DNA from 4 places in the Allobosea sp. 124 genome. Region 2 is predicted to be linked to each of the others. Evidence: predicted binding sites of a transcription regulator. Region 2 holds the regulator's gene; each other region holds the start of a gene.
What was found. Region 2 encodes PhoB, which activates phosphate uptake and scavenging genes when phosphate is short. Its sites were predicted from a motif close to TGTCATNNANCTGTCAT; they were not measured.

Region 1: the regulator PhoB is predicted to act here: its motif matches at 1,820-1,836, upstream of phnF (phosphonate metabolism transcriptional regulator PhnF).
Region 3: the regulator PhoB is predicted to act here: its motif matches at 5,490-5,506, upstream of C8D03_RS22180 (alpha-D-ribose 1-methylphosphonate 5-triphosphate diphosphatase).
Region 4: the regulator PhoB is predicted to act here: its motif matches at 4,408-4,424, upstream of phnD (phosphate/phosphite/phosphonate ABC transporter substrate-binding protein).

Annotation. Positions count from the first base shown of each region.
Region 1 is NZ_PZZM01000001.1:2,655,145-2,662,746, reverse strand. It holds gene phnE (phosphonate ABC transporter, permease protein PhnE) at 1-756, shown strand, start outside; gene C8D03_RS26145 (hypothetical protein) at 839-1,042, shown strand; gene phnF (phosphonate metabolism transcriptional regulator PhnF) at 1,052-1,786, opposite strand; gene phnG (phosphonate C-P lyase system protein PhnG) at 1,914-2,360, shown strand; gene phnH (phosphonate C-P lyase system protein PhnH) at 2,360-2,962, shown strand; gene C8D03_RS12625 (carbon-phosphorus lyase complex subunit) at 2,962-4,143, shown strand; gene C8D03_RS12620 (alpha-D-ribose 1-methylphosphonate 5-phosphate C-P-lyase PhnJ) at 4,140-5,084, shown strand; gene phnK (phosphonate C-P lyase system protein PhnK) at 5,081-5,875, shown strand; gene phnL (phosphonate C-P lyase system protein PhnL) at 6,105-6,803, shown strand; gene C8D03_RS12605 (alpha-D-ribose 1-methylphosphonate 5-triphosphate diphosphatase) at 6,803-7,602, shown strand, end outside.
Region 2 is NZ_PZZM01000001.1:1,261,359-1,268,960, reverse strand. It holds gene C8D03_RS06035 (ATP-binding protein) at 1-172, shown strand, start outside; gene pstS (phosphate ABC transporter substrate-binding protein PstS) at 286-1,311, shown strand; gene pstC (phosphate ABC transporter permease subunit PstC) at 1,482-2,453, shown strand; gene pstA (phosphate ABC transporter permease PstA) at 2,469-3,359, shown strand; gene pstB (phosphate ABC transporter ATP-binding protein PstB) at 3,407-4,207, shown strand; gene phoU (phosphate signaling complex protein PhoU) at 4,239-4,958, shown strand; gene phoB (phosphate regulon transcriptional regulator PhoB) at 5,117-5,815, shown strand; gene C8D03_RS06000 (YnfA family protein) at 5,953-6,273, opposite strand; gene C8D03_RS05995 (TIGR03862 family flavoprotein) at 6,472-7,602, shown strand, end outside.
Region 3 is NZ_PZZM01000001.1:4,680,418-4,688,019, forward strand. It holds gene C8D03_RS22160 (alpha/beta hydrolase) at 1-884, opposite strand, end outside; gene C8D03_RS22165 (MFS transporter) at 1,213-2,442, opposite strand; gene C8D03_RS22170 (NAD(P)-binding domain-containing protein) at 2,442-3,827, opposite strand; gene C8D03_RS22175 (ArsR/SmtB family transcription factor) at 3,872-4,189, opposite strand; gene C8D03_RS22180 (alpha-D-ribose 1-methylphosphonate 5-triphosphate diphosphatase) at 4,288-5,430, opposite strand; gene C8D03_RS22185 (PhnD/SsuA/transferrin family substrate-binding protein) at 5,594-6,463, shown strand; gene C8D03_RS22190 (phosphonate ABC transporter ATP-binding protein) at 6,460-7,305, shown strand; gene phnE (phosphonate ABC transporter, permease protein PhnE) at 7,302-7,602, shown strand, end outside.
Region 4 is NZ_PZZM01000001.1:1,580,851-1,588,452, forward strand. It holds gene C8D03_RS07375 (extracellular solute-binding protein) at 1-803, shown strand, start outside; gene phnE (phosphonate ABC transporter, permease protein PhnE) at 864-2,492, opposite strand; gene phnC (phosphonate ABC transporter ATP-binding protein) at 2,489-3,274, opposite strand; gene phnD (phosphate/phosphite/phosphonate ABC transporter substrate-binding protein) at 3,311-4,360, opposite strand; gene C8D03_RS07395 (TIGR01459 family HAD-type hydrolase) at 4,524-5,429, shown strand; gene C8D03_RS07400 (ABC transporter substrate-binding protein) at 5,592-6,914, shown strand; gene C8D03_RS07405 (ABC transporter permease) at 7,061-7,602, shown strand, end outside.

The sequences.
Region 1 (7,602 bases), 1.4 Mb from region 2:
GTCGTCGCGGCCATGGTCGGGCTTTTCGCCTATGGCGTCAGCACCTTCGAGGTCACGCTCTGGCGCATCCTGTCGGGCTTCGCCAATCTCGGCACCTTCGTCGTGCTGATGCTGCCGCCCGATCCCGGCTCCTTCGCCCGCGCCATCATCTTCGTGAAGGCGCTGTTCGAGACCATCGCGATCGCCTTCCTCGGCACGATCCTCGCCGCGATCCTCGCCTTCCCGCTCGGCTTCATCGCGGCACGCAACGTCGTTGCCAACAAGATCGTGCATTTCCTCGCACGACGCTCGCTCGACACGGTGCGCGGCGTCGATGCGCTGATCTGGGCGCTGATCTGGATCAATGTCGTGGGACTCGGCCCCTTCGCCGGCATGCTCGCCATCATGACCAGCGACGTCGGCGCCTTCGGCAAACTCTACTCGGAAGCGATCGAATCCGCCGACCGCAAGCCGGTCGAGGGCGTGACCTCGCTCGGCGGCGGCAAGCTGCACGAGATCCGCTTCGGCCTGATCCCGCAGGTGCTGCCGGTGATCGCGAGCCAGGTGCTCTACTACATCGAGTCGAACACCCGCTCCTCGACCATCATCGGCATCGTCGGCGCCGGTGGCATCGGTCTCTATCTGGCTGAGACCATCCGCACGCTCGAATGGCAGCAGGTCTCCTTCCTGATCCTGCTGATCCTCGCCGCCGTCACCGCGATCGACTTCCTCTCCGCGAAGCTGCGCTTCGCGATCATCGGCCAGCGCGCGGTGTGAGCGGCGGCGAGCTGGAAAGCTCTGGACACCGCCTTCGGCCGGCGAGAAGCTACGCGTCTGGCATCGGACCCGGAGGCCGCCCGTGAAACAGACTATTGCTCTTGCCGTCGCCGTGACCTTCAGCGCTTGCATGCTGCTCTCGGCACCCGCATGGGCAAAGCGCGAGGCGAGCGATCCGCGCCGCCAATGCCGGGAGGCGATCCAGAAGGCGAACGGTCTCGGCAAGGACGCCAAGGTTTCGCGCAAGGATCTCGATCGCTGCGTCGCGAACGGCGGCAGGCCCTGAGCGCCTGGCTCACTCCGCGAAGGGCTCGACCACCATCTCCATGCGCTCGCCGGCAAAGACGCTGCTGACGAGGTGGATCGGCGTCAGATCCGGCAGGGCATCGACGGCGACCGACACCATCACCGGCGCGCCCGGATCGATCTTGAGCAGCACCGCCTCGCGCTCGCTGGCGAGGCGCGCCGTCAGCCGCGTCGACAACCGGACATAGTCGCCGATGCCATAGGCCTTTAGCGCGGCCGTCATGGAGCCTTCCGCCGAGCGATAAGCTTCATCGAAGCCGGGAAAGCGCGCAACCGAGAGCCAATGCGTGCCCGTGCCCATCGGCACCCCGTCGGCGAGGCTCAGGCCTTCGAGGCGCCAAAGCGCCGCGCCAGGCTCGAGACCCAAAATCTTGCAGGTCTCGGCCTCGCCCTCGAGCACTTCCCCGCTCAGCACTGCGCTCGATCCGACAATGCCGATCCGGCCGAGATTGGCACGCATGCTGACGCGCCGGCCAAGCGGATAGGGCACGCGTCGCGCGCTGACCTGCGTGCCGCGCCCGCGCGAGACTGTGACCAGCCCCTGCTCCGCCAGATGCCGGAAGGCCTGCCGCACCGTGTGGCGATGCACGCCATAGCGTTCGGCCAGCGCGGTCGCGGCTGGCAAGGTGTCGCCCGCCGCGTACTCGCCCTTGCCGATCGAGCCGGCGAGTTCGTCCGCGATCCGGCGCCAGGCCGTGCCTGCGTCCGCCGTACCTGCATCCATGCCCGCATCCGCCGCGGCGAGATCGCCGCCATCAGTCACCAAAGCGTCATGCAAAATGTATAGACCTTTCCTCGCAACCACCCTATCATAGTCTAGACATTATCGGACGACCAGACGGCGGATGACGATGACGGCAAGAACCGCGGAGAAGACCCCACGTCAGCGCTGGATGGCGATCCTCGCCCGCGCCTCGCGGGCCGAGATCGCCGCCCTCGTCGGCCCCGACATTCCCCGGCATGACGTCCTCAAGGCGCCCGAGACCGGGACCGTCATGGTCGAGGGCCGCGCCGGCGGTGCCGGCCGCCGCTTCAATCTCGGTGAAGCGACCGTAACGCGCTGCATCGTCAGGCTCGACGACGGTGCGATGGGCTTTTCCTATGCGCTCGGCCGCGATGCCCGCAAGGCGCGCCTCGCCGCGATCCTCGACGCCCGGCTGCAGGCGAACGCTCCGGGCAGTGCGCTGCATCGTGCCGTCGACGACCTCGCGACCCTTCAGGACGCGGCCCGTGCCCTCGCCTCGCGCAAGGCGGCCGCAACCAAGGTCGATTTCTTCACTCTGGTCAGGGGCGCCTGATGACGACGGATACGCTGATCGGCCCGGGCTTTTCCGACCCGGTCTTCCAGTCGCAAGGCGCCTTCCGCGCGCTGCTGGCCGCTTTGGCCGAGCCCGGCACGCAGCAGGTCGTTGCCGACTGCCCCGCGCCGCCCGCCGGCCTGCAGGCCGCGACCGCGACCGCCCTTCTGACGCTCGCCGACTACGAGACGCCGATCTGGCTGCCGGAAGCGCTGCGCGACGGCCCGGCCGGCGCCTGGCTGCGCTTCCATTGCGGGGCGGCGCTGGTGACCGACGCCGGCAAGGCCGCCTTCGCCGTGATCGACGCTCTGTCCCCGGAACCTGCGCTCGCGGCCTTCGACGCCGGCAACGACCAGTTCCCCGACCGCTCCGCGACGCTCATCGTGCAGTGCGCGGCGCTCGAGGGCGGTCAGACCGTGACGTTGACCGGCCCGGGCATCGCCGGATCGCGCCGGATCGCGCCCTCCGGCCTTCGCGGCGGCTTCTGGGCCGAGGTCGTGGCCAACAACGCCGGCTATCCGCTCGGCATCGATCTCCTGCTCAGCCACGCGGACGCCGTCATCGGCCTGCCGCGCTCGACGCAAATCGCGGAGACCTTCTGATGTATGTCGCGGTCAAGGGCGGCGAGGCCGCAATCCTCGCCACGCATGATCTCGTCGCCGAGGCCCGGCGTGGCAATGAGGCGGTGCCCGAAATCTCGGTCGCGCAGATCCGCGAGCAGCAGGGCCTGGCCTGCGCCCGCGTCATGAACGAGGGCTCGCTCTATGATCCCGATCTCGCGGCGCTGGCGCTGAAGCAGGCGCAGGGCGACGTCATCGAGGGCGCCTTCCTGATGCGGGCCTATCGCACGACCTTGCCGCGCTTCGGCTCGTCGGAGCCGGTCGATACGGCCAGGATGGCGATCCGCCGCCGCGTCTCCGCGACCTATAAGGACCTGCCCGGCGGCCAGGTGCTCGGGCCGACCTACGATTACACGCACCGGCTCTTCGATTTCGCGCTGATGGACGACGGCAACGTCATGCTCGGGCTTGGCCCAACCATCTCGGCACGCGAGGACGCGGGAGCCTCCGCGTCAGGAGACGCTCGGGTCAAGCCCGAGCATGACGTTCGCCCCCTCGACTCCCACATGCCGCGCGTGCCCGACATCCTCGGCGCCGAAGGCCTGATGGAGCCGGAGGTGCCGCCCGAGGGCGATGCCCGCCCCTTCGACCTGACCCGCGAGCCCATCTCGTTTCCAGCCGACCGCGACGTCCGCCTGCAAGCGATGGCGCGCGGCGACGAGGGCTTCCTGCTCGGGCTCGGCTATTCGGTCCAGCGCGGCTTCGGCAACAGCCATCCCTTCGTCGGCGAGATCCGGGTCGGCGAGGTCGCGGTCGAGTTCGTCCCCGAGGAACTCGGCTTTGCGGTCGATCTTGGCGAGATCACCCTGACCGAGTGCCAGATGGTCAACCAGTTCGCCGGTTCGAAGGATGTCCCGCCGCAATTCACCCGCGGCTACGGCCTTTCCTTCGGCCATAGCGAGCGCAAGGCGATGTCGATGTCGCTGGTCGACCGGGCGCTCAAATGCCGCGAGTTCGGCGAGGCCGCGACCTATCCCGCGCAGCAGGACGAGTTCGTGCTCTACCACTCCGACAATGTCGAGGCGGCGGGCTTCGTCGAACATCTCAAGCTGCCGCACTATGTCGATTTCCAGGGCGAACTCGAATTGATCCGCCGCATCCGCCGCGAGCGCGAGGAGCGCCTCGCCCGCGAGAACGAAGCCCTGCCGGAGGCCGCGGAATGACCGTCCATCAGACCCCGCCGGGCAACGAGGCCAGTTCCATCGACAACACACGCCCGACCTACAACTATGCCTATCTCGACGAGCAGACCAAGCGGATGATCCGCCGTGCCCTGCTCAAGGCCGTGGCGGTACCGGGTTATCAGGTGCCGTTCGGCTCGCGTGAAATGCCGCTCGCCCGCGGCTGGGGCACCGGCGGCATCCAGGTCACGGCCGCGATCATCGGTCCGGCCGACACGCTCAAGGTGATCGACCAGGGCGCCGACGACACCACCAACGCTGTCTCGATCCGCCGCTTCTTCGAGAAGACGGCGCAGGCCCGCACCACCGAGGCGACGGATGAGGCCACGATCATCCAGACCCGCCACCGCATCCCGGAGGCGCCGCTCACGGCCGGCCAGATCATGGTTTATCAGGTGCCGACGCCAGAGCCGCTGCGCCGTCTGGAGCCGCGCGAGGTCGAGACCCGCAAGATGCACGCCTGGGCCGAATACGGGCTGATGCAGGTCAAGCTCTACGAGGACATCGCCCGCTATGGCGAGATCACCAAGACCTATGACTATCCGGTCATGGTCAACGACCGCTACGTGATGGCGCCCTCGCCGATCCCGAAATTCGACAACCCGAAGATGCACATGTCGCCGGCACTTCAACTCTTCGGAGCCGGCCGCGAAAAGCGCATCTATGCCCTGCCGCCGCATACGAGCGTCCGCAGTCTCGATTTCGAGGACCATCCGTTCCGCATCCAGAGCTGGGCCGAGCCCTGCGCGCTCTGCGCCGCGATCGATTCCTATCTCGACGAGGTCGTGATCGACGACGAGGGCTCTCGCATGTTCGTCTGCTCCGATAGCCATCATTGCGAAACGCGCCGCGAGGCCGGCCATCGCGGCGCGATGCTGGGGGATGCCGCCGCGAACGGATTGGTCGGGGAGAGTAAATCATGACCCTCCACGTCACGCCTCTCGATCCCGCCCCGCTGCTCTCGGTCGCCGGTGTCTCGCGCTTCTATGGCGAGCGCATCGGCTGCAAGGGCGTCTCCTTCGACCTCTGGCCGGGCGAGGTTCTCGGCATCGTCGGCGAATCCGGCTCCGGTAAGTCGACCCTGCTGCGCTGCCTGGCCGGCATCGACAGGCCGGACGAGGGCGAGGTGCTGTTTCGGGGCGGGCCTGCGCCGCTCGACATCTACTCCGTGCCCGAGCAGGAGCGCCGCCGGCTGATGCGCACCGCCTGGGGCATCGTCCACCAGAACCCGCGCGACGGCTTGCGCATGGACGTCACCGCCGGCGGCAATGTCGGCGAACGGCTGATGGATCGCGGCGACCGGCATTACGGCCGTATTCGCGAGCGCGCGCTCGACTGGCTCTCCCGAGTCGAGATCGCAGGCTCTCGTATCGACGACCGCCCGCGCCAGTTCTCCGGCGGCATGCAGCAGCGCCTCCAGATCGCCCGTGTGCTGGTCTCTGAGCCCCGCCTCGTCTTCATGGACGAACCGACCGGCGGGCTCGACGTCTCCGTGCAGGCCCGCCTCCTCGATCTGCTACGCGTTCTCGTGCGCGATCTCGGCCTCGCCGCGATCATCGTCACCCACGACCTCGCCGTCGCGCGGCTCCTGACGGACCGGCTGATGGTGATGAAGGATGGCCATGTCGTCGAGCAGGGCCTGACCGACCAGGTCCTCGACGACCCCCACCACGCCTACACCCAGCTCCTGACCTCGGCGGTACTCAGCGTATGAGCGGTTTCGTCCAGCCTCAGTGGTCGGGCTTCTCCCGGCTATCCTCGGCCGAGGCGGAAGCAGCGCAGCGCAAGGCTGGTCATGAGGTGGAGCGCACCGCTCTCGAACACAATCCGGCGCCGACGGGGAACGCGCCGGCGACGGAGCGACCATCCGAAACCGGAAACGAAGCTGCGCAATCTTTCCCCGTCACACCTGCGTCACCGCGCCCGCACAAGGCACTGACCCCATGACCACGATGATTCGCGTCGAGAACGTCGCCAAGGCCTTCACCTTGCACAATCAGGGCGGCGTCCGGCTGCCGGTCTTCGGCGATGTCAATTTCAGCGTCGAGGCCGGCGAGGCGCTGGTGCTGGCCGGCGCATCGGGCGCCGGCAAATCGAGCCTGCTGCGCATCCTCTACGGCAATTACCGGCCGACATCCGGCCATATCCACATCACCCATGCCGGCCGCCCGGTCGATATCGTCCAGGCCGTGCCGCGCACCGTGCTCGACATCCGCCGCCGCACCCTCGGCTTCGTCTCGCAGTTCCTGCGGGTCATCCCGCGCGTCTCGGCGCTCGACATCGTCAGGGATCCGCTGCTCGCGCGTGGCGTTTCGCCCGAGGACGCGAGCCTGCGGGCGCAGGCCATGCTCGCCCGCCTCAATCTGCCCGAGCGCCTCTGGAACCTCGCGCCGGCGACTTTCTCCGGCGGCGAACAGCAGCGCGTCAACATCGCCCGCTCCTTCGTCGATCCCTCGCCGATCATGCTGATCGACGAGCCGACGGCCTCGCTCGACGCGGGCAACCGCGACGTCGTGGTCGAGCTGATCGCCGAAGCACGTGCCAAGGGCTCCGCCATCGTCGGGATCTTCCATGACGAGGCCGTGCGCCAACGCGTCGCGACGCGCTATCTCGATATCACCGCTTTCCGGAAGGCCGCCTGATGCAGACCGTTCTGACCAATGCCCGCCTGATCCTCGAAGATGAGATCGTCACCGGGACGGTCGCCTTCGACGGGAGCGGCATCACCGCCGTCGACCAGGGCCTGTCCTCCCTGCCGGAAGCGATCGACATCGGCGGCGACTATGTCGCGCCAGGCCTCGTCGAAATGCACACCGACAACATGGAAAAGCATTTCATGCCGCGCCCGAAGGTCTTCTGGCCGAATGGGCTCGCGGCAGCGCTGGTCCATGATGCGCAGATGGCCGCGGCCGGCGTCACTACCGTCTATGACGCGATCTGCGCCGGCACGCCCTTCTCGGCCAAGGATTACCGCAAGGACATTTTCGCCGACGTGATGAAGGCACTGGCCGAGGGCCGGCGCGAGGGCGTCTTCCGCATCGACCACCGCATCCATATGCGCTGCGAACTGACCAGCCCCGATCTGCTCACGGACATCGAACCCTATCAGGACGACGACCTCGTCCAACTGGTCTCGCTGATGGACCACACGCCCGGCCAGCGCCAGTGGCGCAATCTCGAGCATCTCAAGACCTATGCGGTCGGCAACGGCAAGACCGTGGCTGAGTTCGAGGAGGACGTGGTTGTGCGCCAGCAGGAGGGCGCCGCCAATGTCGGCCGCAACTGGCAGGCCGTGGTCGAGATGTTCCGCGCCCGCGGCATCCCGATCGCGACCCATGACGACACCACGGTCGAGCATGTCGAGGAAGGCCTCGCCTCGGGCGCCGTGATCTCTGAATTCCCGACCACGGTCGAGGCTGCCACGGCTGCCAAGCAGCGTGG
Region 2 (7,602 bases):
CGTCGATACGGCGGCAAGCCGCGAGGCGGGTGGCACCGGGCTGGGGCTGGCGATCGTCAAGCACATCGTCCTGCGTCATCGCGGCCGGCTGACGATCGAGAGCGCGCTCGGGCAGGGGGCGACTTTCCGGGCCGTGCTGCCGCGCTTCGGAGCGCCGCCAAGAAAGCCGTGACGAAAGCCTTAATGAAAGCTTTATGACAGAGTGCGTGACGATGTGTCATGAAGCTGTCATGCAGAAGGTGTTCTGAACGGCTCGCTAAACGTGCGATCCAGAGAGGACATCTCATGCGCAAAATTCTCATTCTCGCGGCCGCCACGATCGGTCTGTCCGGCGTGGCCCAGGCTGCCGACATCACCGGCGCCGGCGCCACCTTCCCCTTCCCGATTTATGCCAAGTGGGCCGAGGCCTATAAGAAGGAGACCAATATCGGTCTCAACTACCAGTCGATCGGTTCGGGTGGCGGCATCCGCCAGATCAAGGCCAAGACGGTCGCGTTCGGCGCCACCGACGCCCCGCTCAAGGGCGAGGACCTGACCAAGGACGGCCTGATCCAGTTCCCGACCGTGATGGGCGGCGTGGTCCCGGCCGTGAACATCGCCGGCGTCGCGCCGGGCCAGCTCAAGCTCTCGGGCGACATCATCGCCGAGATCTATCTGGGCACCATCAAGAAGTGGAACGACCCGAAGATCACGGCGATCAATGCCGGCGTGACCCTGCCCGACGCCAACATCAACCCCGTCTACCGTTCGGACGGATCGGGCACGACCTTCGTCTTCACCGACTACCTCTCCAAGGTTTCGCCGGAATGGAAGACGAAGATCGGCACCAACACGGCCGTGCAGTGGCCGGTCGGCATCGGCGGCAAGGGCAATGAAGGCGTGTCGGCTTCGGTGAAGCAGGTCGCCAACTCAATCGGCTATGTCGAGTATGCCTATGCCAAGCAGAACAAGCTGGCCCATGCCCTCGTCAAGAACGCCGACGGCAACTTCCCGGCTCCGGATGACAAGGCATTCCAGGCCGCCGCCGCCAACGCCAACTGGAACGAGGCTCCCGGCTTCGGCATCTCGCTCAACAACCAGAAGGGTGCCCAGGCCTGGCCGATCACCTCCGCCACCTTCCTGCTGGTCCACGCCAAGCCGGAGAAGCCGGAAGAGGTTCAGGCTGCGCTGAAATTCGTCGACTGGGCCTACAAGAGCGGCGACCAGCTCGCCCTCGACCTCGACTACGTGCCGCTCCCGGCCAACGTCAAGGATCAGGTCCGCAACGCCTGGAAGGGCGTGACCGACCCGGCCGGCAAGCCGATCTTCTGATTGCCACGACGTCCCTGGCGAGGCGGGGTTTCCCCTGCCTCGCCAGTTCCCCTCAGCCCTGATCCCGCGAAGCGCGCTCCTCGGGATCAGGGCTGAGGGTTCGACACAGGTTCTTTGACCGTGCTTTCTGCTTTCCCGTATCCCTGCTTTCGCGACCGGAGTACCCACGGATGGCTGCCGTGACCGACACGATGACCGGGCCTGCCGCCCCCGTCATTCGCAAGACTCCCAAGGGCACATTCGACGTCGTCTTCCGCAATGCCAGTCTCCTGGCGGCGCTGCTCGTGCTGGTGCTGCTCGCCGGCATCATGCTGTCGATGGTTATCGGCGGCTGGCCGGCTTTCCGCGAATTCGGCCTCGGCTTCATCACCTCCAGCGTCTGGGACACGCAGAACGAGCAGTATGGCGCCTGGCCGGCGATCGTCGGCACGCTGTCGACCGCGCTGATCGCGCTCGTCATCGGGGTGCCGCTCTCGCTCGGCATCGCGGTCTATCTCACCCAGCTGGCGCCGCCCTGGTTCAAGCAGCCGGTCTCGACCGCCATCGAGCTTCTCGCCGCCGTGCCCTCGATCATCTACGGCATGTGGGGCCTGTTCGTCTTCGTGCCGCTGTTTGCCGCCTATGTGCAGATCCCCCTCTCGAACATCGTCGAGGGCATCCCGATCGTCGGCACGGTCTTGTATTCGCGCTCGCCCTCGGGGCTGGGCATCCTGACGGCCGGCTTCATCCTGGCCTTCATGATCATCCCCTTCATCGCCTCGATCACCCGCGACATGCTGGAGCAGATTCCCTCCGTGCTGCGCGAGAGCGCCTACGGCATCGGCGCGACGACCTGGGAGGTCGTACGCCATGTGCTGGTGCCGCAGGCCGGCGTCTCGATCATCGGCGCGATCATGCTGGGCCTCGGCCGGGCGCTCGGCGAGACGATGGCGGTGACCTTCGTCGTCGGCAACGCCAACCGGCTCTCGGCCTCGATCATGGATCCGGGCTCGACCATCGCGTCGCGCATCGCCAACGAGTTCAACGAGGCCATGGGGTTGCAGTTGAACGCGCTGATCGCGCTCGGCTGCATCCTGTTCTTCGTCACCTTCGTCGTCCTCATCATCGCGCGCATCCTCGTCTCGCGCGTCAAGAGCTACTGATAAGGCAAGCGGATCATGAGCCTGACGACCCCCTCCACCGTCCGCGCACTGCCCCCTGCGACCTGGGGCCGCGTGCGTCAGTCGCGCCGCAATGCCGACCGCCTGATGAAGGTCACGGCCGCCGGCTTCACCTTCCTCGCGATCTTCGTGCTGTTCTGGATCCTCGGCATGCTGATCGTGAAGGGTCTCGGCGGGCTCTCCGTCGCGACCTTCACCCAGATCACGCCGGGGCCGGGCTCGGAAGGCGGCGGTCTCGCCAACGCCATCGTCGGCTCGATCGTGCTGACCTTCCTCGGCATCGCCGTGGCGACGCCGGTCGGCGTGCTGGCCGGCACCTATCTTGCCGAATACGGCAAGAAATCCAAGCTCGCGAACCTGATCCGCTTCATCAACGACATCCTGCTCTCGGCGCCGTCGATCCTGATCGGCCTGTTCGTCTACGTCATCATGGTCGAGCCGTTCCGCGGCTATTCCGGCTGGGCCGGCGGCGTCGCACTCGGCATCATCGCCATCCCGGTCATCGTGCGCACCACCGAGGACATGCTGCGTCTCGTGCCCGGCCCGCTGCGCGAGGCTGGCGCCGCTCTCGGTGCGCCGCCTTCCGTCGTCATCACCGCGATCACCTGGCGGGCGGCGAAGTCGGGCATGGTCACCGGCATTCTGCTGGCGCTGGCCCGCATCGCCGGTGAGACGGCGCCGCTGATCTTCACCGCGCTGAACAATAATTTCTGGTTCTCGCCCACCCTTTCGGGCGGCGTCTCCAACCTGCCGGTGACGATCTACCAGTTCGCCTCGGCGCCTTACGAGAACTGGCAGCAGCTCGCCTGGGCCGGCTCTCTGATCATCACCATGTCGATCCTGCTGCTCTCAATTGTTGCCCGCCGCATTGTGCGCGGTTCCAAGTGAGCAGTGAAACTGAACCCTCGTCGCGTTCGATCTGAAGGAAAAAGTCGATGCTTTCGACGCTGGAACTAAGCCCCCAAACGCTCGATGCCGACGCCCCCGTGCGGATCGCGGTCAAGAACCTCGATTTCTACTATGGCGAGCACAAGGCGCTGAAGAACATCAATCTCGATTTCCGGGACCGGCACGTCACGGCGCTGATCGGCCCGTCGGGCTGCGGCAAGTCGACCCTGCTGCGCATCTTCAACCGGATTTACTCGCTTTATCCCGAACAGCGCGCCACCGGCGAGATCATGCTCGACGGCCGCAATGTCATCTCCAACGACATCGACGTGAACGAGCTGCGCTCGCGCATCGGCATGGTCTTCCAGAAGCCGACGCCGTTCCCGATGTCGATCTACGACAACGTCGCGTTCGGCATCCGCCTCTACGAGAAGCCGCCGAAGTCGGAACTCGACGACCGCGTCGAAGGCGCGCTGCGCCGCTCGGCCTTGTGGGACGAGGTCAAGGACAAGCTCAAGACCTCCGGCATGGGCCTCTCGGGCGGCCAGCAGCAGCGCCTGTGCATCGCCCGCACCATCGCGCAGAAGCCGGAAGTGATCCTGTTCGACGAGCCGACCTCGGCGCTCGACCCGATCTCGACCGGCAAGATCGAGGACCTGCTGGAGCAGCTCAAGAGCGACTTCACCATCGTGATCGTGACCCACAACATGCAGCAGGCGGCGCGTATCTCGCAGTACACCGCCTTCATGTATCTGGGCGAGGTCATCGAGTTCGCGCCGACCAACACGATCTTCATGAACCCGAACAAGAAGCAGACGCAGGACTACGTCACCGGCCGCTTCGGCTGAACCGCACGCGCTGCACAGGGATAAAACGTCGATGACCGAACATATCGTCCGTTCCTACGATGCCGAGCTCGAGGGCTTGCGCCGCAGCCTTGCCGAGATGGGTGGCATGTCCGAGCGCATGCTCGGCGACTCCACCGTGGCGCTCGTCCGCCGCGACACCACGCTCGCCCAGAAGGTGATCTCGGCCGACCAGCGCCTCGACAACCTGCAGCGCGATGTCGAGGAACGCGCCGTGCTGACCATCGCGCGGCGCCAGCCTCTCGCCAACGACCTGCGCGAGCTGATCTCGGCGATCCGCATCGCCGCGGACATCGAGCGCGTCGGCGACCTCGCCAAGAACATCGCCAAGCGGGCCGTCGCGATCTCCGGCCAGTTTTCGCCGCCGCACCGCGCCGTGGTCGGGCTGGAGCATATGAGCCGGCTCGTCCAGGCCCAGCTCAAGGACGTGCTCGACGCCTATGCGGCCAACAACGAGCAGAAGGCGCTCGAGGTCTGGCATCGCGATGGCGAGATCGACGCGCTCTACACCTCGCTGTTCCGCGAACTCCTGACCTATATGATGGAAGACCCGCGCAACATCACCTTCTGCACGCATCTGCTGTTCTGCGCCAAGAATGTCGAGCGCATCGGCGACCACACCACCAACATCGCCGAGACGATCCATTATCTCGTCACTGGCGAGTCGCTCGACCTGAACCGACCCAAGCTCGACACCACCGACATCAGCGTCGAGGCGGTGACGGGAAACTGAGATAATTTGACTGCGCTGAGGTCTCCCGCGTCATGGTCGGGCTTGTCCCGACCATCCATGTCTTCGCTGCTCGAATGCGGTGTTCAAGATGTGGCTGCTCGCCACGAGGGCGGGCATGACGGTGTGCATCGGCCCAGAGACCGAAATGGAACCGCGCCATGCCCGCCCGCATCCTGATCGTCGAGGACGAGGAGCCGCTGACCCTGCTGCTGCGCTATAATCTCGAGGCCGAGGGCTTCGAGGTCGACAGCGTTGCGCGCGGCGACGACGCCGAGTTGCACCTGCGTGACAACACGCCCGATCTGGTGCTGCTCGACTGGATGCTGCCCGGTCTGTCCGGCATCGAGCTCTGCCGGCGTCTGCGGGCGCGGCGTGACACCGAGCGGGTGCCGATCATCATGCTGACCGCGCGCGGCGAGGAGACCGAGCGCGTGCGCGGCCTCGCCACCGGCGCCGACGACTATGTCGTCAAGCCGTTCTCGCTGCCGGAGCTGATCGCGCGCATCCAGGCGCTGCTGCGCCGGGCCAAGCCCGGCCATGTCGCCGGGCTGCTGACGGCGGGCGATCTCGAACTGGACCGGACGACGCGCCGTGTCCGCCGTTCGGGCCAGGAGCTGCATCTCGGGCCGACCGAGTTCCGTTTGCTCGAATTCCTGATGCAGGCGCCGGGCCGGGTCTATTCCCGCGCCCAGCTGCTCGACGCCGTCTGGGGCCGCGACGTCTATATCGACGAGCGCACCGTCGACGTCCATGTCGGTCGCCTGCGCAAGGCGATCACGCCGGGCGATGCCAAGGACCCGCTGCGCACGGTGCGGGGCGCCGGCTACGCCTTCGACGAGACCTTTGCGCGGGCCTGAACGCGGCCTTTTCCGTCATGCCCGGGCCTGCCCCGAGCATCTCTCCCCCAAGCCTCTCTCTCCCACAAGCCTCTCTCCCACAAGCCTCGCTCCGCGAAAATTCTCGGGTCTGCGCTTCGCCCGGGAAGGACGCTCGTTCACCGCGGCGCTGCGATGATGATCGCTGCGCCGGCGAGGCAGACCAGCCCGCCCGCAATGTCCCAGCGATCGGGCCGGAAACCCTCCACCGCCCAGAGCCAGGCGAGCGACGCGGCGATATAGACCCCGCCATAGGCCGCGAAGGCGCGCCCCGCCGCATCGCTCTCGACCAGCGTCAGCAGCCAGGCGAAGAGCGCGAGGCAGGCCAGCCCTGGCAGCAGCCACCAGACCGGCTTGCCCAGCCGCATCCAGCCCCAGAATGCGAAGCAGCCGGCGATCTCGAAGACGGCGGCGCCAAGATAGGCGGCCATGGTCGGCATGATGGCTCCGATTGTTCTTCCCGGCAGGGTGCGGCAGGTCTAAGCCATGACGCAGTTTTGTTGAACCGCGCGGTCATCCCGGCCGAAGCGCAGCGCAGAGCCGGGATCCATTCCTGACGCTTGCCCGGAAACGCGCTGGCATGCCAGGGCCTTGCCGCTGTCATCCGGGACGATGCGCGATCTCGATGGGTCAATCGCATGTCTGACATCGCCATCATCGGCGCAGGCCCGGCCGGGCTGATCGCGGCGGAGCGGCTCGCGCAGGCGGGCCACCGCGTCACCCTCCACGAGCGGATGGCCTCGCCCGCCCGGAAATTCCTGCTCGCCGGGCGGGGCGGGCTGAACCTGACTCATTCCGAGCCGCTCGACGCCTTTCTCGGTCGCTACGGCGCGGCACGCGACTGGCTCGAACCGGCGATTCGCACCTTCCCGCCGCAGGCGCTGCGCGATTGGGCCGACGGGCTCGGCGCGGAGAGCTTCGTCGGCTCGAGCGGTCGCGTCTTCCCCAGGGCGATGAAGGCCTCGCCGCTGCTGCGGGCCTGGCTCCGGCGGCTGGACGGGCTCGGCGTCCGGCTCGAGGCCGGGCGACGCTGGACCGGCTGGGCGCAGGACGGCGCCCTGAGCTTCGAGGGGCGCGACGGTGCCTTCACCGCCACACCCGATGCGACGCTGCTTGCGCTCGGCGGGGCAAGCTGGCCGCGGCTGGGCTCCGATGGCGGCTGGGTTCCGCTGCTGGCGGAGAAAGGCGTCGCCATCGCACCGCTGCGGCCGGCGAATGGCGGCTTCGCGGTCGACTGGTCTGCAACGCTGCGCGAGCGTTTCGCCGGCGCGCCGCTGAAGCGCATCGTCATCCGCTTCGCCGGCCGCGAGGTTGCGGGTGAGGCGATGCTGGATCCCCATGGCATCGAGGGCGGCGCGATCTATGCCCTGTCTGGACCGCTGCGCGGGGCGATCGACCGCGACGGCTCTGCTGCGATCGCGATTGATCTCCGTCCCGATCTCGACCTCGCGCGGCTGACGGAGAAGCTGGCTAAGCGCCGCAAGGGCGAGACGCTGAGCAACCATCTGCGCAAGGCGGCTGGTCTCTCGGCGGCGGCCGTCGCCGTGCTGCGCGACGCTGCCGGCGGCAGGCTGGACGAAGCGCCGGCCGCGCTGGCGGCGGCGATCAAGGCGACGCCATTGCGGCTGCTCGGCCCGATGCCGATAGCCCGCGCCATATCGAGCGCCGGCGGCATCGAGGCCGCCGGGATCGACCCGCATTTCATGCTGAAGCGCCTGCCGGGCGTCTTCGCCGCCGGCGAGATGCTGGATTGGGAGGCTCCGACCGGC
Region 3 (7,602 bases), 3.4 Mb from region 2:
TCCGACGCCGCACCCAGCCGGCTCGTGCCCCCTGCCAGGAAGTTCGAGGCTCCGAGCGCCTTGTCGTCTTTCGAGAGTACGATGAAGAAGGGCTTGGCCGGCTTGCCGAAGCGCCGCATCTGCGACTTGAAGACGTCGATGTCGATGTCGGGGGCTGCAAGGACGAGCCGTCCGAGCTTGGACACGTGCGGCAGGCCACCGGAGATGCGGATCTGGCGCAGCGCCTCGACCGTTACCCAGTTGCCCATGGAATGCGCCAAGATGTTCACCTGCTCCGCATTGCTGGCGAAGAGCAGCCGGATGGTGCGTTCGAGATCGTCGCGGGCCGCCGTGGCGCTGTTGGTGTCATAGACGTACTGCGTCACCTGCCCGCGCGACGCCCAGGTGAACAGCACGGGCACCCCCGGCGCCTGGGCATCGTGAACGACCTGCGCAAAGCGATAGAGACCCTCGGCAAACATCGTGTTGTAGCCGTGGATGAAGAGAAAGACGTTGCGTTTGCCCTTCGGCCTGGCGGCGAGCTGCGCATTCAGCGTGCTGACGAAGGCCTTTTCGTCGTCGAGATAGTTGGCCTGACGGACGACGAAATCGGTCTTCGAGCTGCCCGGCGCTGTCGACGCCCATTCGACCTCGCCCTGGGCATGCTTCTCCGGCACCGAAACGACGATCTTGGCGAAGTCCAGGGGTGTGCTGCGTTCGCCGTTGAACAGAGTGCCCGGGCGGTCGTCGCGCTTGCGGGTCGTTGCCACGAGCAAGGTATGAGCGGTCGAGCCGGGGTCGATCTCCGCGACGGGTGCGAGAAAGCCCTCCTCGGGCCGCGAACCACATCCTGCCGCCAGAAGCGAGGCCATGACGACCGAGCCGATGCAGACGCGCTTTGCCAAGGCGGCCAGGCCGCCCCCCCTCACCGCTCTCGACGACAACCGCATGGGTCAAATCTCGCACAAGGCAACGGACGCAACTGGAACAGTTTTAGGGAAGCCGCTCCGCGAAGATAAAATCAAGTGGTAAGTCGCATGCTAATCGCGATTTGTCGCAGCATCGCTGTTTTCGGCTCGAATCCGACCGTTCGTCTGACGGACGTCGAACCAGGAACCGATCGGTCGTGTCGAGAATGCGGTCGCTCTGTTGCCGATAGAGCCGGGCTGCCCGGATTCATCGACGAAACAGCATCGGCGGATTGCGTGTGCTTCAAGCGACGCTGCGTCGCGTTCAGGCTGGACTGACCTTCCGGGCGAGCGCGAACAGGGCAAGCGCCGCCATCCCGGAGAAGGCGATCAGCAGCAGCATGCTCGGCACCTGCCCGGCCCGCTCGATCAGCACCGCAAAGGCGAGTGGTGCCGCCGCCTTGATCGCGAGACCCGGCGCGGAGAGCTTGCCCAGCATCGCGCCATAGCCGGCCGGCCCGAACAGTTGCAGCGGCACGGTTCCGCGCACGATCGAGCTCAGACCCATGCTGATGCCATAGGCGATCGCGAACAGCCCGGCCAGCGTGGCCGTCATGCCGCCGACGAGCAGCAGCATGAAGCCCAGCGGCATCAACAGTGCGGAGACCCAGGCCGTGGTCACCGGCTGGAGCGCCGTGCCAAAGAGCATTTCGACCAGCCGCCCGGCGACCTGGGACGGGCCGACCATCGCCCCGATGCCGACAGCGACGGCTGCGCTCAGGCCCAGCCCCTGCAGCATCGTCAGCATGTGCACCGACATCGCCGAGACTACGAAACCTTGCAGGGAAAAGGCGAGCGCGAGCAGGAGGAAGGCCGAGCGCCGCGCGTCGCCATGGAGATAATCGCTGGTGGTGACCTGCCCCGTCGGGCCTGCCGGCGCGGCATGGGCGGCCGGGTGCACCCGGCCCGGCAGCAGGAACAGATGCAACGGCACGCAGAGCGCGAATTGCAGCACGGCGTAGATGCGGTAGATTTCGCGCCAGTCGAACTGGTCCAGCAGCACCGTGGTCAGCGGCCAGAACAGCGTCGAGGCGAAGCCGCCGATCAGCGTGAGCTGGCTGATGGAGCGGCGGGCGCCGGCCCCGCGCGCCTGCGTCAGGGCGGCGAAGGCCGCGTCGTAGAGCACCATCGTGGCGACGGCTTCCAGCACGATCATCGCCGCGAAATAGCTGATCGGCCCCCTCGCCTCGGCGAGTGCGAACAGCGCCAGCCCCGCCAGCGCTGAGCCCGTGCTCATCACCAGCCGCGTCCCGTAGCTGTCGATCAGGCGGCCGGCGGCCGGCGCCACCAGGCCAGCGGCCAGCAGCCCGGCGGCGAAGCCGCCATAGGTCCATTCCGGCGCCCAGCCGAAGCTCGCGGTGATGCGCGGCGCCAGCACCGCGAAGGCATAGTACAGCGCGCCGTAGCCGATCACCTGGGTCACGCCGAGCGCGAGGATGAGAGGAAGGTCGCCGGGGCGTCCCGGCGCTGGCGTCGGGCTGGGCAAGCTGGACATCAGGCTTCGACGATCTCGCGCCCGGCCGGCGAGCCGCAGCCGCAGCCCGCCTTGCCCTCATCCTTCGCCACGGCATCCTCGGTGCAGCAGGCATCGCGGGCCGCCGGTGCAGGCCCGCCGCAGCAGCCCGACGTGGCCTCTCCCGGCCCGCCGGGCGTCGCACTGCACACGCCGGTCTCGGGTAAGACCAGCTCCACGCGCCTTGCCGCCTCGTGGTCGCCAGCGACCGCGGCGACGATCGAACGAACCTGCTCATGGCCGGTCGCCAGCAGGAAGGTCGGAGCGCGCCCGTATGATTTCATACCGGCGATGTAGAAGCCCTGCTCGGGATGGGCAAGCTCGGCTGCTCCATGCGGTCGGACCGTGCCGCAGGAATGTTCGTTCGGATCGATCAGCGGCGCCAGGGCCGGCGTGCATTCCAGGGCCGGATCGAGTTGGACCCGCACTTCGCGCAGAAAGTCGAGATCGGGCCTGAAGCCCGTGGCGACGACGAGTTCGTCCGCCTCGACGACACGGCCGTCATCGCTGGCCAGCCGCAGCGCGCTGCCTTGCCGGCCGATCGTCTCCAGCCGGAAGGCGGTCTCGACCGAGACGAGGCCGCTCGCGACCAGATTTGCGATCCGGGTTCCGAGTTCGCCGCGGGCCGCGAGCTGGTCGGCCGCGCCGCCGCCAAAGGCGTTGGCGAGGCGGGCCCCGCGATAGAGCCAGGCAATGTGCGTGGCGGGTGCCCTGCCCTTCAGCTCGGCCAGTGCCGTCAGCGTGCCGATGGCCGAATGGCCGCCGCCGATCACCGCGATGCGGCGGCCGGCATAGCGCGCGGCGGCCGAGCCGAGCACGTCCGGCATGCCATAGCTGATCTGCCCTGCGGCCTCCCGCTCGCCGATGGCCGGGAGACCCGACGAACCAGCGGGATTGGGGGAGAGCCAGGTGCCGGAGGCGTCGATGACGGCGTCGACCTGTTCGGTCTTGTCCTCGCCTCGCTGCCGGTAGCGGATGATGAAGGGGGCGCCGTCTCGTCCTGCGGTCTTGACCTTGTCGAAGCCGTGCCGGGAGATGGCGGTGACGTCTGCCCCGAGCCGGAGCGCCTGCCCGAGCCCGGGCAGTCCGGCGAGCGGAATCAGATACCGCGTCAGCAGATCGCCGCCGGTCGGGTAGGTGTCGCGTGGCGGCGGGGGCCAGCCGCTGCCCGCGAGCAGCCGGGCCGCCGCGGCATCGATGTTATACGCCCAGGGCGAGAACATCGGCACATGAGCCCATTGGCGCACGGCATGGCCGACAGCCGGGCCGCGCTCGAAAACGAGCGGCGTCAGCCCGCGCTCGATTGCATGGGCGGCGGTCGCGAGGCCTGTGGGCCCAGCCCCGATGATCGCGATCGTCTTCGTCATGATACCCTCCCGCATATCCGGAATTATCGAAATGATTGGCAAATTCAGGCGACGTCCGAAGCTGCGGTCCGGCAACGCTCGTCGACGCAGCACTCGTCGACGAGGAAGCCGACCAGCGCATTCATGACATCGTAATTGGCGCGACAGATCAGCGTTCGGCTCTGCCGCTCCTGTGTGACCAGACCCGCATGGATCAACGCCTTCAGATGAAAGGAGAGCGTCGACTGGGCGATATCGAGCCGCTGCTGGCATTCTCCGACCGAGAGGCCGGCATGGCCCGCCTTGACGAGCATGCGATAGAGCGACAGCCGGGTGGGGTTGCCCAGCGCTTCGAGCCGTGATGCCGCATCATTCGTGTTCATGCCGCAATGATGAGCGGGGCCGAGTCTGCCGTCAAACTATATTTCTGGTTTTGTCGAAATGAAACTGGCAGCGCAGGCGGAAGCCCTTATGGAGCGGCTCAGGCGAGCACGGCCTGATCGCTCAGATAGATCAGTTTTCCTGCGGCGATGACGGCGACGACGCGTGGATGGACGGTGTCTTCGACGAGCACCAGGTCTGCCCGCCTGCCCGGCGCGATGACGCCGCGGTCATGCAGTCCGAAGGCCTCGGCGGGCGCCTTCGAGACCAGAGCCCATGCATCCGCGAAAGCGGCGGAGCCGTTTCGCGCGAGGATGAAAGGCGCCAGCAGCAGCGCCGCGTAGTAATAATCCGAGGCGAGGATGGTGCAGAGGCCGGCGCGCACCATCTCCTCAGCCGTCGGGCAGCCTGTATGCGAGCCGCCGCGCACCACATTGGGAGCGCCAAAGACGATGGCCTCGCCATGCTCGGCCGCCTCGCGCGCGGTCGCCTCGTCGATCGGGAATTCCGCTACCGCGACGCCGAGGCCGCGATACCAGCGCCGCATCTCCGGCGTCATGTCGTCATGGGAGAGCATCGGCACGCCATGGGCCCGAGCGGCCGCCGCCAGCCGGGTCAAGGAGCCGGCGACCTCGTTCTTGCGGCCATAGACGCGCTCGACCAGCGCGGCGAAGGCGTCGGCGGAGAGGCCCGAGCGCTCGACCATCTTGCCGACCTTCTCCGGGCGGTGGCGGGTCTTCAGCGTGCCTTCGGTGTGGTCGTTGAAGGCGAGCAGCCCGACGCGGCCGGTGGCGAGCCAGTCCAGGATCTCTGGCTCGGCATCGAGATTGAAGGTCTCGTGGCGGAGATGGAAGCGCGTATCGGCGCCGAGTTCCGGCGCAAGGACGGCGATGCGCTCGAACAGGCGGCGGGCATTCGCAGAACTGCGCAGCCCCGGCTCCCAGGACCAGGTCACGCCATGGAAGGCCGTGGTGATCCCGCTGGCGAGCAGGGCGCGGTCGGCATCACGCAGGGCCAGGTCGACGTCGAAGGCGACCCCGGGGCGCGGCATGATATGGCGTTCGAAGGCATCGCCATGGCAGTCGACGATGCCGGGCAGCACGAGAAGGCCGGTAGCATCGAGGCGCAGCGCCGCGGGTGGGGCCCGGCCGTCGAGCGCGGCGATGACGGCGCCGTCGGTCACGATGTCGGCGCTGGCGAGGTCGTCGAGCAGCACCCGTCCGCCCGTGATGTGAATCGCCATCTCGCCCTCTTCCGCAGCCGGCGGCTGCGCCGCAGGGGGACGGGCCATGAGGCCTGCCCATGACGAATGAATGACACGGATTGTCATCGAAGCGTGGCGCGGGCGTCACCGCTCCGTCATGCCGCAGGCTTACCGCCGCCGCAGATCCCAAAGGAGAACCGCGATGCTGAAGACGCTGACCTGTGCGCTTGTCGCCGCTGCCGCGCTGCTGTCCGTGCCTGCCGTCCAGGCGCAGGAGGCGATCCGCTTCGCCGTGACCGACATCGACGGTGCCGAGTCCCTCCAGCGCGAGTTCGGGCCCTTCAAGGCCGCGCTGGAGAAGGTGGCCGATGTGAAGGTCCAGTTCTTCGCCGTCTCCGGCCGCACCGCCGCGGTCGAGGCGATGGCGGCCGGTCAGGTCGATTTCGTGCTGACGGGCCCGGCGGAATATGTGGTGTTCAAGGCGCGCACCCAGGCGGTGCCGGTGGTCGGCTGGCAGCGGCCGGACTATTTCGCGCAGGTTGTCGTCCTGGCTTCCGGACCGGTCAAGTCGGTCGCCGATCTGAAGGGCAAGACGATCTCCTTCGGCGAAATCGGCTCGTCCTCACAGCATCTCGGCCCGGCGCAGGCGCTGGCCGATGCCGGCCTGAAATACAATGTCGACTACAAGCCGATCTTCGTGAAGCGCAACGTCGCGGTCGAGGCGATGAAGCGTGGCGACATCGGCGCCATCGGCCTCAACCTGACCCATCTGCAGCGCATCCGCGAGAGCGACACCAAGACCGGCTTCGCCGTGGTGGCGCGTGGCCGCGATCTTCCCAACGACGTGATGATCGCGAGCCCGAAGGTGAAGCCCGAGGTCGTGGCCAAGATGCGCAAGGCCTTCCTCGAACATGGCGGCGACCTGATGAAGGCCGTCACCACGGGCACGGACGACAACCGCAAGTTCCTCGGCGGCGTCTTCCTGCCGGACGTCAAAGACACCGACTACGACTATGTCCGGGCGATCTACGCCACGATCGGCATCACCGAATTCAACAAGTTCATCGAGTGACCGTGGTACGGCTCGACGCCATCCCCGCGATGACGGAGGAGCCCTCCCCCGTCATCGCCATCGCCGGTCTGCGCAAGAGCTTCGGCCCGCGCACGATCATCCGCAGCCTCGACCTGACGGTTCCGGCCGGTGAGTCGCTTGCGCTGATCGGTGCCAACGGCACCGGCAAGTCGACGCTGCTGCGCATGATCGTGCGTCTCGCCGAGGCCGATGCGGGGCGCATCTCGGTGCTGGGCGAGACGGTCGGTGGGCTGCGCGGCACGGCGCTGAAGCGTTTTCGGGCGCGCGTCGGCGTCGTCTTCCAGAAGCACAATCTCGTCGGGCGCCTGAGCGCGCTGTCCAATGTGGTGCATGGCGTGCAGTCGCGCCGCTCGGGCCTGCGCACCTGGGCGCAATCGCTGGCGCCCGCCGCGGTGCGCGAAGAGGCCATGGCCTGTCTCGACGCGGTCGGCCTTGCCGACAAGGCACTTCAGCGCGCCGATTCCCTGTCCGGCGGCCAGTCGCAGCGCGTCGCGATCGCGCGCATGCTGATGCAGCGCCCGGAGCTCGTGCTGGCCGACGAGCCCGATGCCAGCCTTGATCCGCGCGCCGGCCGCGAGGTCATGGAACTGCTGTTCCGCCTGACCCGCTACAAGGGGCTGAGCCTGGTCTTCGTCTCGCACCATATGGCCCATGCGCTGCGCTTCTCCGACCGGATCGTGGGTTTGAGTCAGGGCGGAATCGCGCTCGACCGCCGGGCGTTGCATTGCGACGAGGACGAACTCGCGGCCTTCTTCGAAGAGGCGGGCGACGCGCCTGCTGCTCTTGAGCCGGCAACCGCGCCGGTGGCGGCGCTCGCATGAGCCTCTCAGCCTCCCCTCGCCTCGCCGCCACGACCGACCGCTTCGCGCGGCCGAGCGCGGCGACCTTCATCGGCTCGTTTCTGGCCCTGGCGCTGGTGGTCTGGTCGTTCAGCGGCTCCGAACTGTCGGCCGAGAAGCTGATCCGGGGCGTGCCCTATATGGGCAACATCCTCGGACGGATGTTCCCGCCGGATCTGTCGCGGCTCGATTCGATCCTGTGGTCGCTGGCCACCACCTTCCAGATGGCTGTGTCGGGCTGTGTGCTCGGGCTGATCCTGAGCTTCCCGCTTGCGGTCC
Region 4 (7,602 bases), 320 kb from region 2:
GACAGTTGCTGCGACGTCTCGAAGCAGAGGCCGCCAAGCCGCAGGGCGATCTGTTCTGGAGTTCCAGCGCCAACACGCTCGGCGCCTTCACCCAGCTTTTCGAGCCCTATGCCTCGCCGGAGGCCGCCAGCATTCCGGCAGCCCTGCGACACCCGCAGAACCTCTGGACGGCGTCCAACGTCCACCTCGTCGTGGCGATGATCAACAAGAACCAGCTCGGCGGCGCGGAGGCGCCCAAGACCTGGAAAGATTTGCTCGCCCCCGCCTTCAAGGGCAAGATCATCATCGCCGACCCGGCCAACAGCTCGACCGCCTATACGATCCTCTGGGGCATCGACAAGCTGCTGGGCCCCGACGCTCTGAAGACCCTGGCCAGCAACCTGACCGTCTCCAGCGCGGCCTCAACGGTGCTGCGCAGCGTCGCGCAGGGGGAATATGCGGTCGGGCTGACGTTCGAATCCAACGCCTATGCCTATGTCGCCGGCGGCCAGCGCGAGATTTCTCTGCTCTATCCCGCGGAGGGCACCTTCTCGACGCCCGAATTCCAGGTGCTGGTGAAGGGTGCCCCCGCCGGCGCGACGGCCAAGGCGGCCTATGACCTGCTGCTCTCCAAGGAGGTCCAGATCGCACTGCTCGAGAATGCCTTCCGCCGCCCGAGCCGCTCGGACATCGACGTCTCCAAGCATGCCGACTTGCCGGCAATCGGCAGCGTCAAGGTCTTCGACATCGACGAGACCGAGGCCGCCGCCAAGCGCGACGAGTTCCTGAAGCGCTGGCAGTCCTACGCCGGCGCCGCGAAGTAAGCATGTAAACAGGCGTGTGCCGGCCGTCAGGCCGGGCACACGTTTCCGAACAGCCCATTGCTAGATCACGCGCGACCTGATGGTCGTGGTAACGATCTCCGTGATGACGACGACCACGAAGATCACGAGCAGCACCAACCCGACCTGATCCCAGTAGAGATTGTCCATCGAGGCCTGAAGCGCGACACCGAGCCCGCCCGCGCCGACTAGACCGAGCACGGCGCTTTCACGAACGTTGATGTCCCAGCGGAACAGGCTGACGGCGAGGAAGGCCGGCTTGACCTGCGGCCAGAAGCCTTTCAGCAGGATGGCACGGCGCGACGCACCGGCGGCGCGAAGCGCCTCGATCGGACCGGCTTTCGCCTCCTCGATCGCCTCGGACAGGAACTTGCCGGTGAACCCGATCGAGTGCACGGCAACCGCCATGACGCCGGCCAGCGCGCCCGGCCCAAACACGGCCACGAAAAGCAGCGCCCAGACCAGCGTATGGATCGAACGGGTCGCCACAAGGATGAAGCGACCGAGTGCATTGGCCCAGGGCGACGGCGAGACGTTGCGGGCGCAGAGCAGCGCCACCGGCGTCGCCAGCCCGATGGCGAGGATCGTGCCCAGTGTCGCGGTGTGCAGCGTTTCGACCAATGCCTCGCCGACGGTCTTGCCGAAATAGCTCCAGTCGATCGGCCACATCCGCTGAAACAGGTCGGCGGTCTGCTGCGGGGCATCGTAGAGGAATTCAGGGATGACCTCGATGGTCTGCAGGGACCAGCCGAGCGCCAGCGCCGCAAGCCCCCAGAAAGCAAGGCGCAAGCCGCGCTCCATCGGCGTGAACCGGCGCCAGAGCCTGCCGGCGGGCTTCTCGACCACCACGCCTGATGGCGCCTCGTCCTGATAGATTCGGCGCATGAAGGCGGAGAGCACCTCGCCTGCCATCACCGTCACGATGATCGCGATGATGATCGTCAGGACGAAGTCGTAGTCGAAGCGCTGGAAGGCGGTGAACAGCGTCGCCCCGATACCGCCGCCGCCGACCAGACCGACCAGCGCCGAATTCCGGAGGTTGGAATCGAGCTGGTAGGCGGCAAAGCCGATGAAGCGCGGCAGCACCTGCGGGACGACGCCCATCGTGACGACCGAGAGAAAGGGTGAGCCGGCGGCACGCAGCGCCTCGATCGGCTTCATCGACATCTCTTCGATCGCCTCGGCGATCAGCTTGGCGATGAAACCCAGCGTCGCGACCACCAGCGCCATCACGCCGGCGAGCGCACCGAAACCGACCGCTTTCACGAACAGGATCGCGACGATGACCGGGTGAAAGGTGCGGCACAGAGCGATCACGCCGCGCGCCGCGATCGTGACCGGCAGCGGCATCAGGTTGCGCGCGGCAAACAGTCCCAGCGGCAGCGCCAGCAGCACGCCCGCGCCTGTCGCAATGATGGCGATCTGCAGCGATTCCAGCATGCCGGAGAGCAGCAACTGCATCTTGTCGGCCGCGACATTGGGCGGAAACATCCGGCCCAGGAATTTGGCGCCGTTGTCGAGCCCCTGGACGAAGCGTTCCCAGCGGATGTCGAGAATCCGCGCGGCATAGCCGACATAGATCAGGAACAGCGCCGCGCCGATGCGCAGCGGCCAGTTCGGCGGAAAAGCCCGGGCGCGCAGGCTTCCGGCGACGATGGGAAGAGCGCTCATTCCATCCAGCCTTCGCCGCCATAGATCTCGGCGAGATGGCTGTCCTGCAGGCCGCCGGGCGGCCCGTCATACACCACGAGCCCCTTCGACATGCCGATGATGCGCAGCGCGTAGCGCCTTGCCAGCGCGACATTGTGGATGTTGACCAGCACGGGGATGTCGCGGTCGCGCCCGACCTTGGCGAGCAGCTCCATGATCTCGACCGAGGTCTTGGGATCGAGCGAGGAGGTCGGCTCGTCGGCGAGTACGAGGTCGGGGTCCTGCATCACGGCGCGTGCGATGCCGACGCGCTGGCGCTGGCCGCCGGAAAGCTGGTCGGCGCGACGGGTCGCGAACTCGGTCAGGCCCACCGAATCGAGCAGGGAGAAGGCGCGCGCGATGTCGGCCTCGGGAAAGCGACGCGTCCAGGCGCGCCAGACCGGGACATAGCCGAGCCGGCCGCAGAGCACGTTCTCGATCACGGTGAGCCGCTCGACCAGATTGTATTCCTGGAAGACCATGCCCAGCCGGCGGCGCGCCTGCCGTAGCGCCTCGCCCTGGAGTTTCGCGAGATCAGTGCCGCCGAGCACGATCGAACCCGACGTCGGATCGACCAGACGGTTGATGCAGCGGATCAGCGTCGATTTGCCGGTGCCGGACGGACCGATGATGGCTACGATGCCTGGCTCCGAGACGGTCAGGGATATGTCGCGCAGCACCGGCTGTCCTGGCCGGTATTCCTTGACGAGATTGCGAATGACGAGCGCCCGGCCCTGGCCGGACGCCGCAGGCAGGGCGCTCATGATCGATAAACCTCGTATGGTCGGTGCGTCTTGTCGTCAGGGCGCCTTGGCAGGTGCCGCCTTCTTCTTGGCGAGTTCGTCCGCCTCCCGCTTGGCCTCGGTGTCATAGGCCGACTTGTTGTAGGGCGTTCCGGATTTCTCGGCGACATCGCGCACCACCGCCCAGTCCTTCTGGTAGGTGATCGGCAGGAAGCGATCGTCTCCGTTGAACTCCTTGGTCATCTCGGGCGTGAAGCGGAAGGAGAAGAAGCAGTCGGTCAGCTTCTTGGCGAGCTCGGGCTTGAGGTCGTGGGCGTAGGCAAAGGACGAGGTCGGGAAGATCGCGCTGCGATAGATCTCGCGCACATCCTCCTTCTTGATGGTGCCGCGCACGATCATGCGCTCATAGACGTCGCCGGCGACTGCGCCCATGTCGTAGTCGCCTGAGACGACGCCAAGGATCGACTTGTCGTGCCCGCCCGACATCAACGGCTTGTAGTCGGTATCGGCGGTCAGGCCGTGTTCAGGGAACAGCACGCGCGGCGCGAGATTGCCCGAGTTCGACGAGGGCGAGGTATGGGCGACCTTCTTGCCCTTGAGATCGGCGAGCTTCTGATAGGGGCTCGAAGCCTTGACCACGGCAACGAGGTTGTAGCCTCGCACGCCATCGGCCGAGCCCTTGGCAGCGAATGGCACCGCACCGGCGAGATTGACGGCGAAGCCGGTCGGCCCGGTCGAGAATCCGGCGAAATGCAGGCGGCCGGAGCGCATCGCCTCGATCTCGGCCGAGTTCGACTGGACCGGATAATAGACGATCCGCTTGCCCGTGCATGTCGCGAGGTGGTCGGTCAGCGGCTTGAAGATATTGGCGTAGACGGCAGGGTCCTCGACCGGGGTATAGGCCCAGACCAGCGCCGACGGGTCCTTCCACTTCTTCGGATCCGCGGGCGCGTCGGCAACCAGGTCCTTGTTGCCGTCGCAATACATCGTGTCCAGCTGCCCCGAATGCGGACAGGCGTCCTGTGCGACCGCGGGACCGGCCCAGCCGGCAGACAGGCCGACCAGCAACGACGCCGTCGCAGCAAGTGAGTGCAGTTTCAGGCTCATCGAACGCTTCTCCCTGAGTGCCGCTTAGCCGGCTTGCTTATGGTATGCGACACATAACTGTCATATTCTACCCGGGGCGACCCCACCGTTCTAAGACTTAAGTGGTACGCGCCAGAGCGCGCGGCGCGCCGCATCGCGACCTCAGGGACATCTCCGCCGATCCATGCCCGCACTGCCAACGCCCGGCCATCGCCGCACCGCCACAACCTTCATCGACGGGCTCTCGGCCGTGGCTGAGCGGTATCGGGGCTTCCTCGTCGACCAGTGGGGCGTGCTGCATGACGGCGTGCGACCGTACCCGGACGCGCTGGAATGCCTGATCGGGCTGCGGGAGTGCGGCAAGCCCGTGATCATCCTGTCGAACTCCGGGCGCAGTGGCGCGGCGAACGAACGCATTCTCGCGAGCCTGGGCTTCCCGCGCGATCTCTACGAGTGCGTGGTGTCCGCCGGCGACGATGCCCGCGAGGCGATTGCCGCGGCTGAAGAACCATTTTATCGCGATCTCGGCCGGCGCTGCCTGTTGCTGGCGCGGGAGAGCGATCGCGATCTCGGCGACGGCCTCGGGCTCGATCTGGTCGATCGGCCCCGCGACGCCGATTTCCTGCTGCTGATGAGTATGGAACCGCCGCATCAGTCGCTGACGGGATGGCTGCCCCTGCTGGAGGCGTCGCTTGCCGCCGGACTGCCGATGATCTGCGGCAACCCGGATGTGCAGCGGACACGCGGCGACGGCACGCTGCAGAAAGCGCCCGGTTTCGTCGCGAAAGCCTATGCCGGCATGGGCGGCGTGGTGCGCTATCATGGCAAGCCGGAGCCGCGCATCTACCAATCATGCCTTTCCAGGCTCGGGTTGGCTCCATCGGAGGTCCTGTGCATCGGAGATTCGCTCGCGCATGACGTCGCCGGGAGCCAGGGCGTCGGCCTGCAAAGCGCCTTCATCGCGGGCGGAATCCATCAGCACGATCTGGCGTGGCAGACCACGGACAAGGTCGATCCGCATTCCTGCCTCGCCCTTTTCGACCGCCATCAGATGCATCCGGAGTTCGCGCTCGGGCATCTGCGCTGGTAGCCCGGGCACAGCTGCCCGCTACCATGGTGCAATGCACCGATAGTGCGGGGTGACAGCGCACCGCCGAATATGACAAATTCGTGACATACGTGGCCGATCAGTCCGCCATGCGATGCACGTCCGACCTCGATGTCGGGCGGCCAATCAACTCGGGAGAACATCATGACGATATGCAGGCTCGCTCTGGCGTTGGGCTTTGCCCTGACGACATCGATGGTTCAGGCGCAGGCGCCCACGGGCAAGGTCACGGTGGTGACCTCGTTCTCGAAGGATGTGACGGATCCGATCAAGAAGGCTTTCGAAAAGGCCACGCCGGGTGTCACCCTCGAAGTCCAGAACCGCAACACCAATGCCGGCGTGAAGTATCTCGACGAGACCCGGGCGAATAACCAGGTCGACCTGTTCTGGGCGTCCGCGCCAGACGCCTTCGAGGTACTGAAGGGCAAGACGCTACTCAGCGCCTACAAGCCCAAAGCCACAGGTATCCCCGACAAGATCGGCTCCTATCCGATCAACGATCCGCAGGGTTTCTATACAGGCTTCGCCGCCTCGGGCTACGGCATCATGTGGAATGAGCGCTATGCCAAGGCGAAGAAGCTGCCCGAGCCCAAGGACTGGCAGGACCTCGCCGGCCCGGCCTTTTACGACCATGTCTCGATCGCGTCGCCGGCCCGCTCCGGCACGACGCATCTGACGGTCGAAACCATCCTCCAGGGCGAGGGCTGGGAGAAGGGCTGGGCCACCATCAAGGCGATGGCGGGCAACTTCAACGCGATCACGGACCGCTCCTTCGGCGTTCCAGAGGCGGTCAATTCCGGCCAGGTCGGCGTCGGCATCGTGATCGATTTCTTCGCCTTCTCGGCGCAGGCCTCCGGCTTCCCGGTGAAGTTCGTCTATCCGACGGTGACAACGGTCGTGCCGGCCAATGTCGGCATCGTCTCCAACCCGCCCAACAAGGCCGCCGCCGAAGCCTTCGTCGAATTCCTGCTTTCGCCCGCCGGTCAGGAGGTGCTCCTGGAGCCCGGCATCCGCCGCCTGCCCGTCAACCCGGCTGTCTATGCCAAGGCCGGGCCTGACTATCCGAACCCCTTCACCGATCCGCGCTTCCAGAAGATGATCGGCTTCGATGTCGACAAGTCGGAGGCCCGCACAGCCGTCGTCGATACGCTGTTCGACCAGTTGATCTCCTTCCAGCTCGATGCGCTGAAGGGCGTGACCAAGACGCTGCACGAGGTCGATGCGGCGCTGGCGAAGAAGCCCAACCCACAGGCCAAGGCGCTGGCTGACGAGGCGCGCGGCCTGATTGCCGCCATGCCCGTGACGGAGGCGCAAGCCGCGAGCCCCGAACTGCGCGCCGCCTTCACCGGCGGCAAGGAGAAGGGCGCGCGGCAGGCGGAGGTCGAGGCGCAATGGGCGAGCCTCGCCCGCGACAACTACGGCAAGGCGAAGGCCAAGGCGGAAGAGGCGCTGAAGGCGGCCAAGTAGCGCCCTTCGACCGCCGTCGTCATTCTCGGGCGGCGCTCTGCGCCGACCCGGGAATCCCCTGCCGGAACAGACTCCGCACAGGAGCACGGATTGTCCGGAGATGCCCGGGTCGAGCCCGGGCATGACGCGCTTTGCAAAGGCCATTGATGACCGCTATTCCCGCTGCCACCCTGCCACGCGCCCGCCGCCTCTCCGCCACGCCCGGCCAGATCGCGCTGGCGTTGGCGATTGCGGCCTTCCTGCTGCTGTTCCTGGGGTTGCCCGTGGCGACGGTGCTCTATGTCGCCTTCACCGAAAAGGGCACCGGCAGCTTCACACTCGTGAATTTCTATGATTTCGTCCGCACCGAGCTGTTCATGCGCTCCCTGTGGAACTCGTTCTACGTTTCGGCGATGTCGGTGGTCTGGGCCTCGGTCTTCGCGCTGCCCTTGGCCTATCTTACCACCCGCTTCGTCTTTCGGGGCGCAGCCCTGGTCCAGACGCTCGGCTTCCTGCCGCTGATCATGCCGCCTTTCGTCGGCGCCGTGGCGATGCAGCTCTTCTTTGGCCGCAATGGCTCGATCAACCTGCTTCTCGATGACTGGTTCGGCTTCAAGATCGGCTTCATGGAGGGTTTGAACGGCGTCATCTTCGTCCAGTCCGTCCACTATTTCCCCTTCATCCTGATCAATCTCTCGGCGGCGCTGCG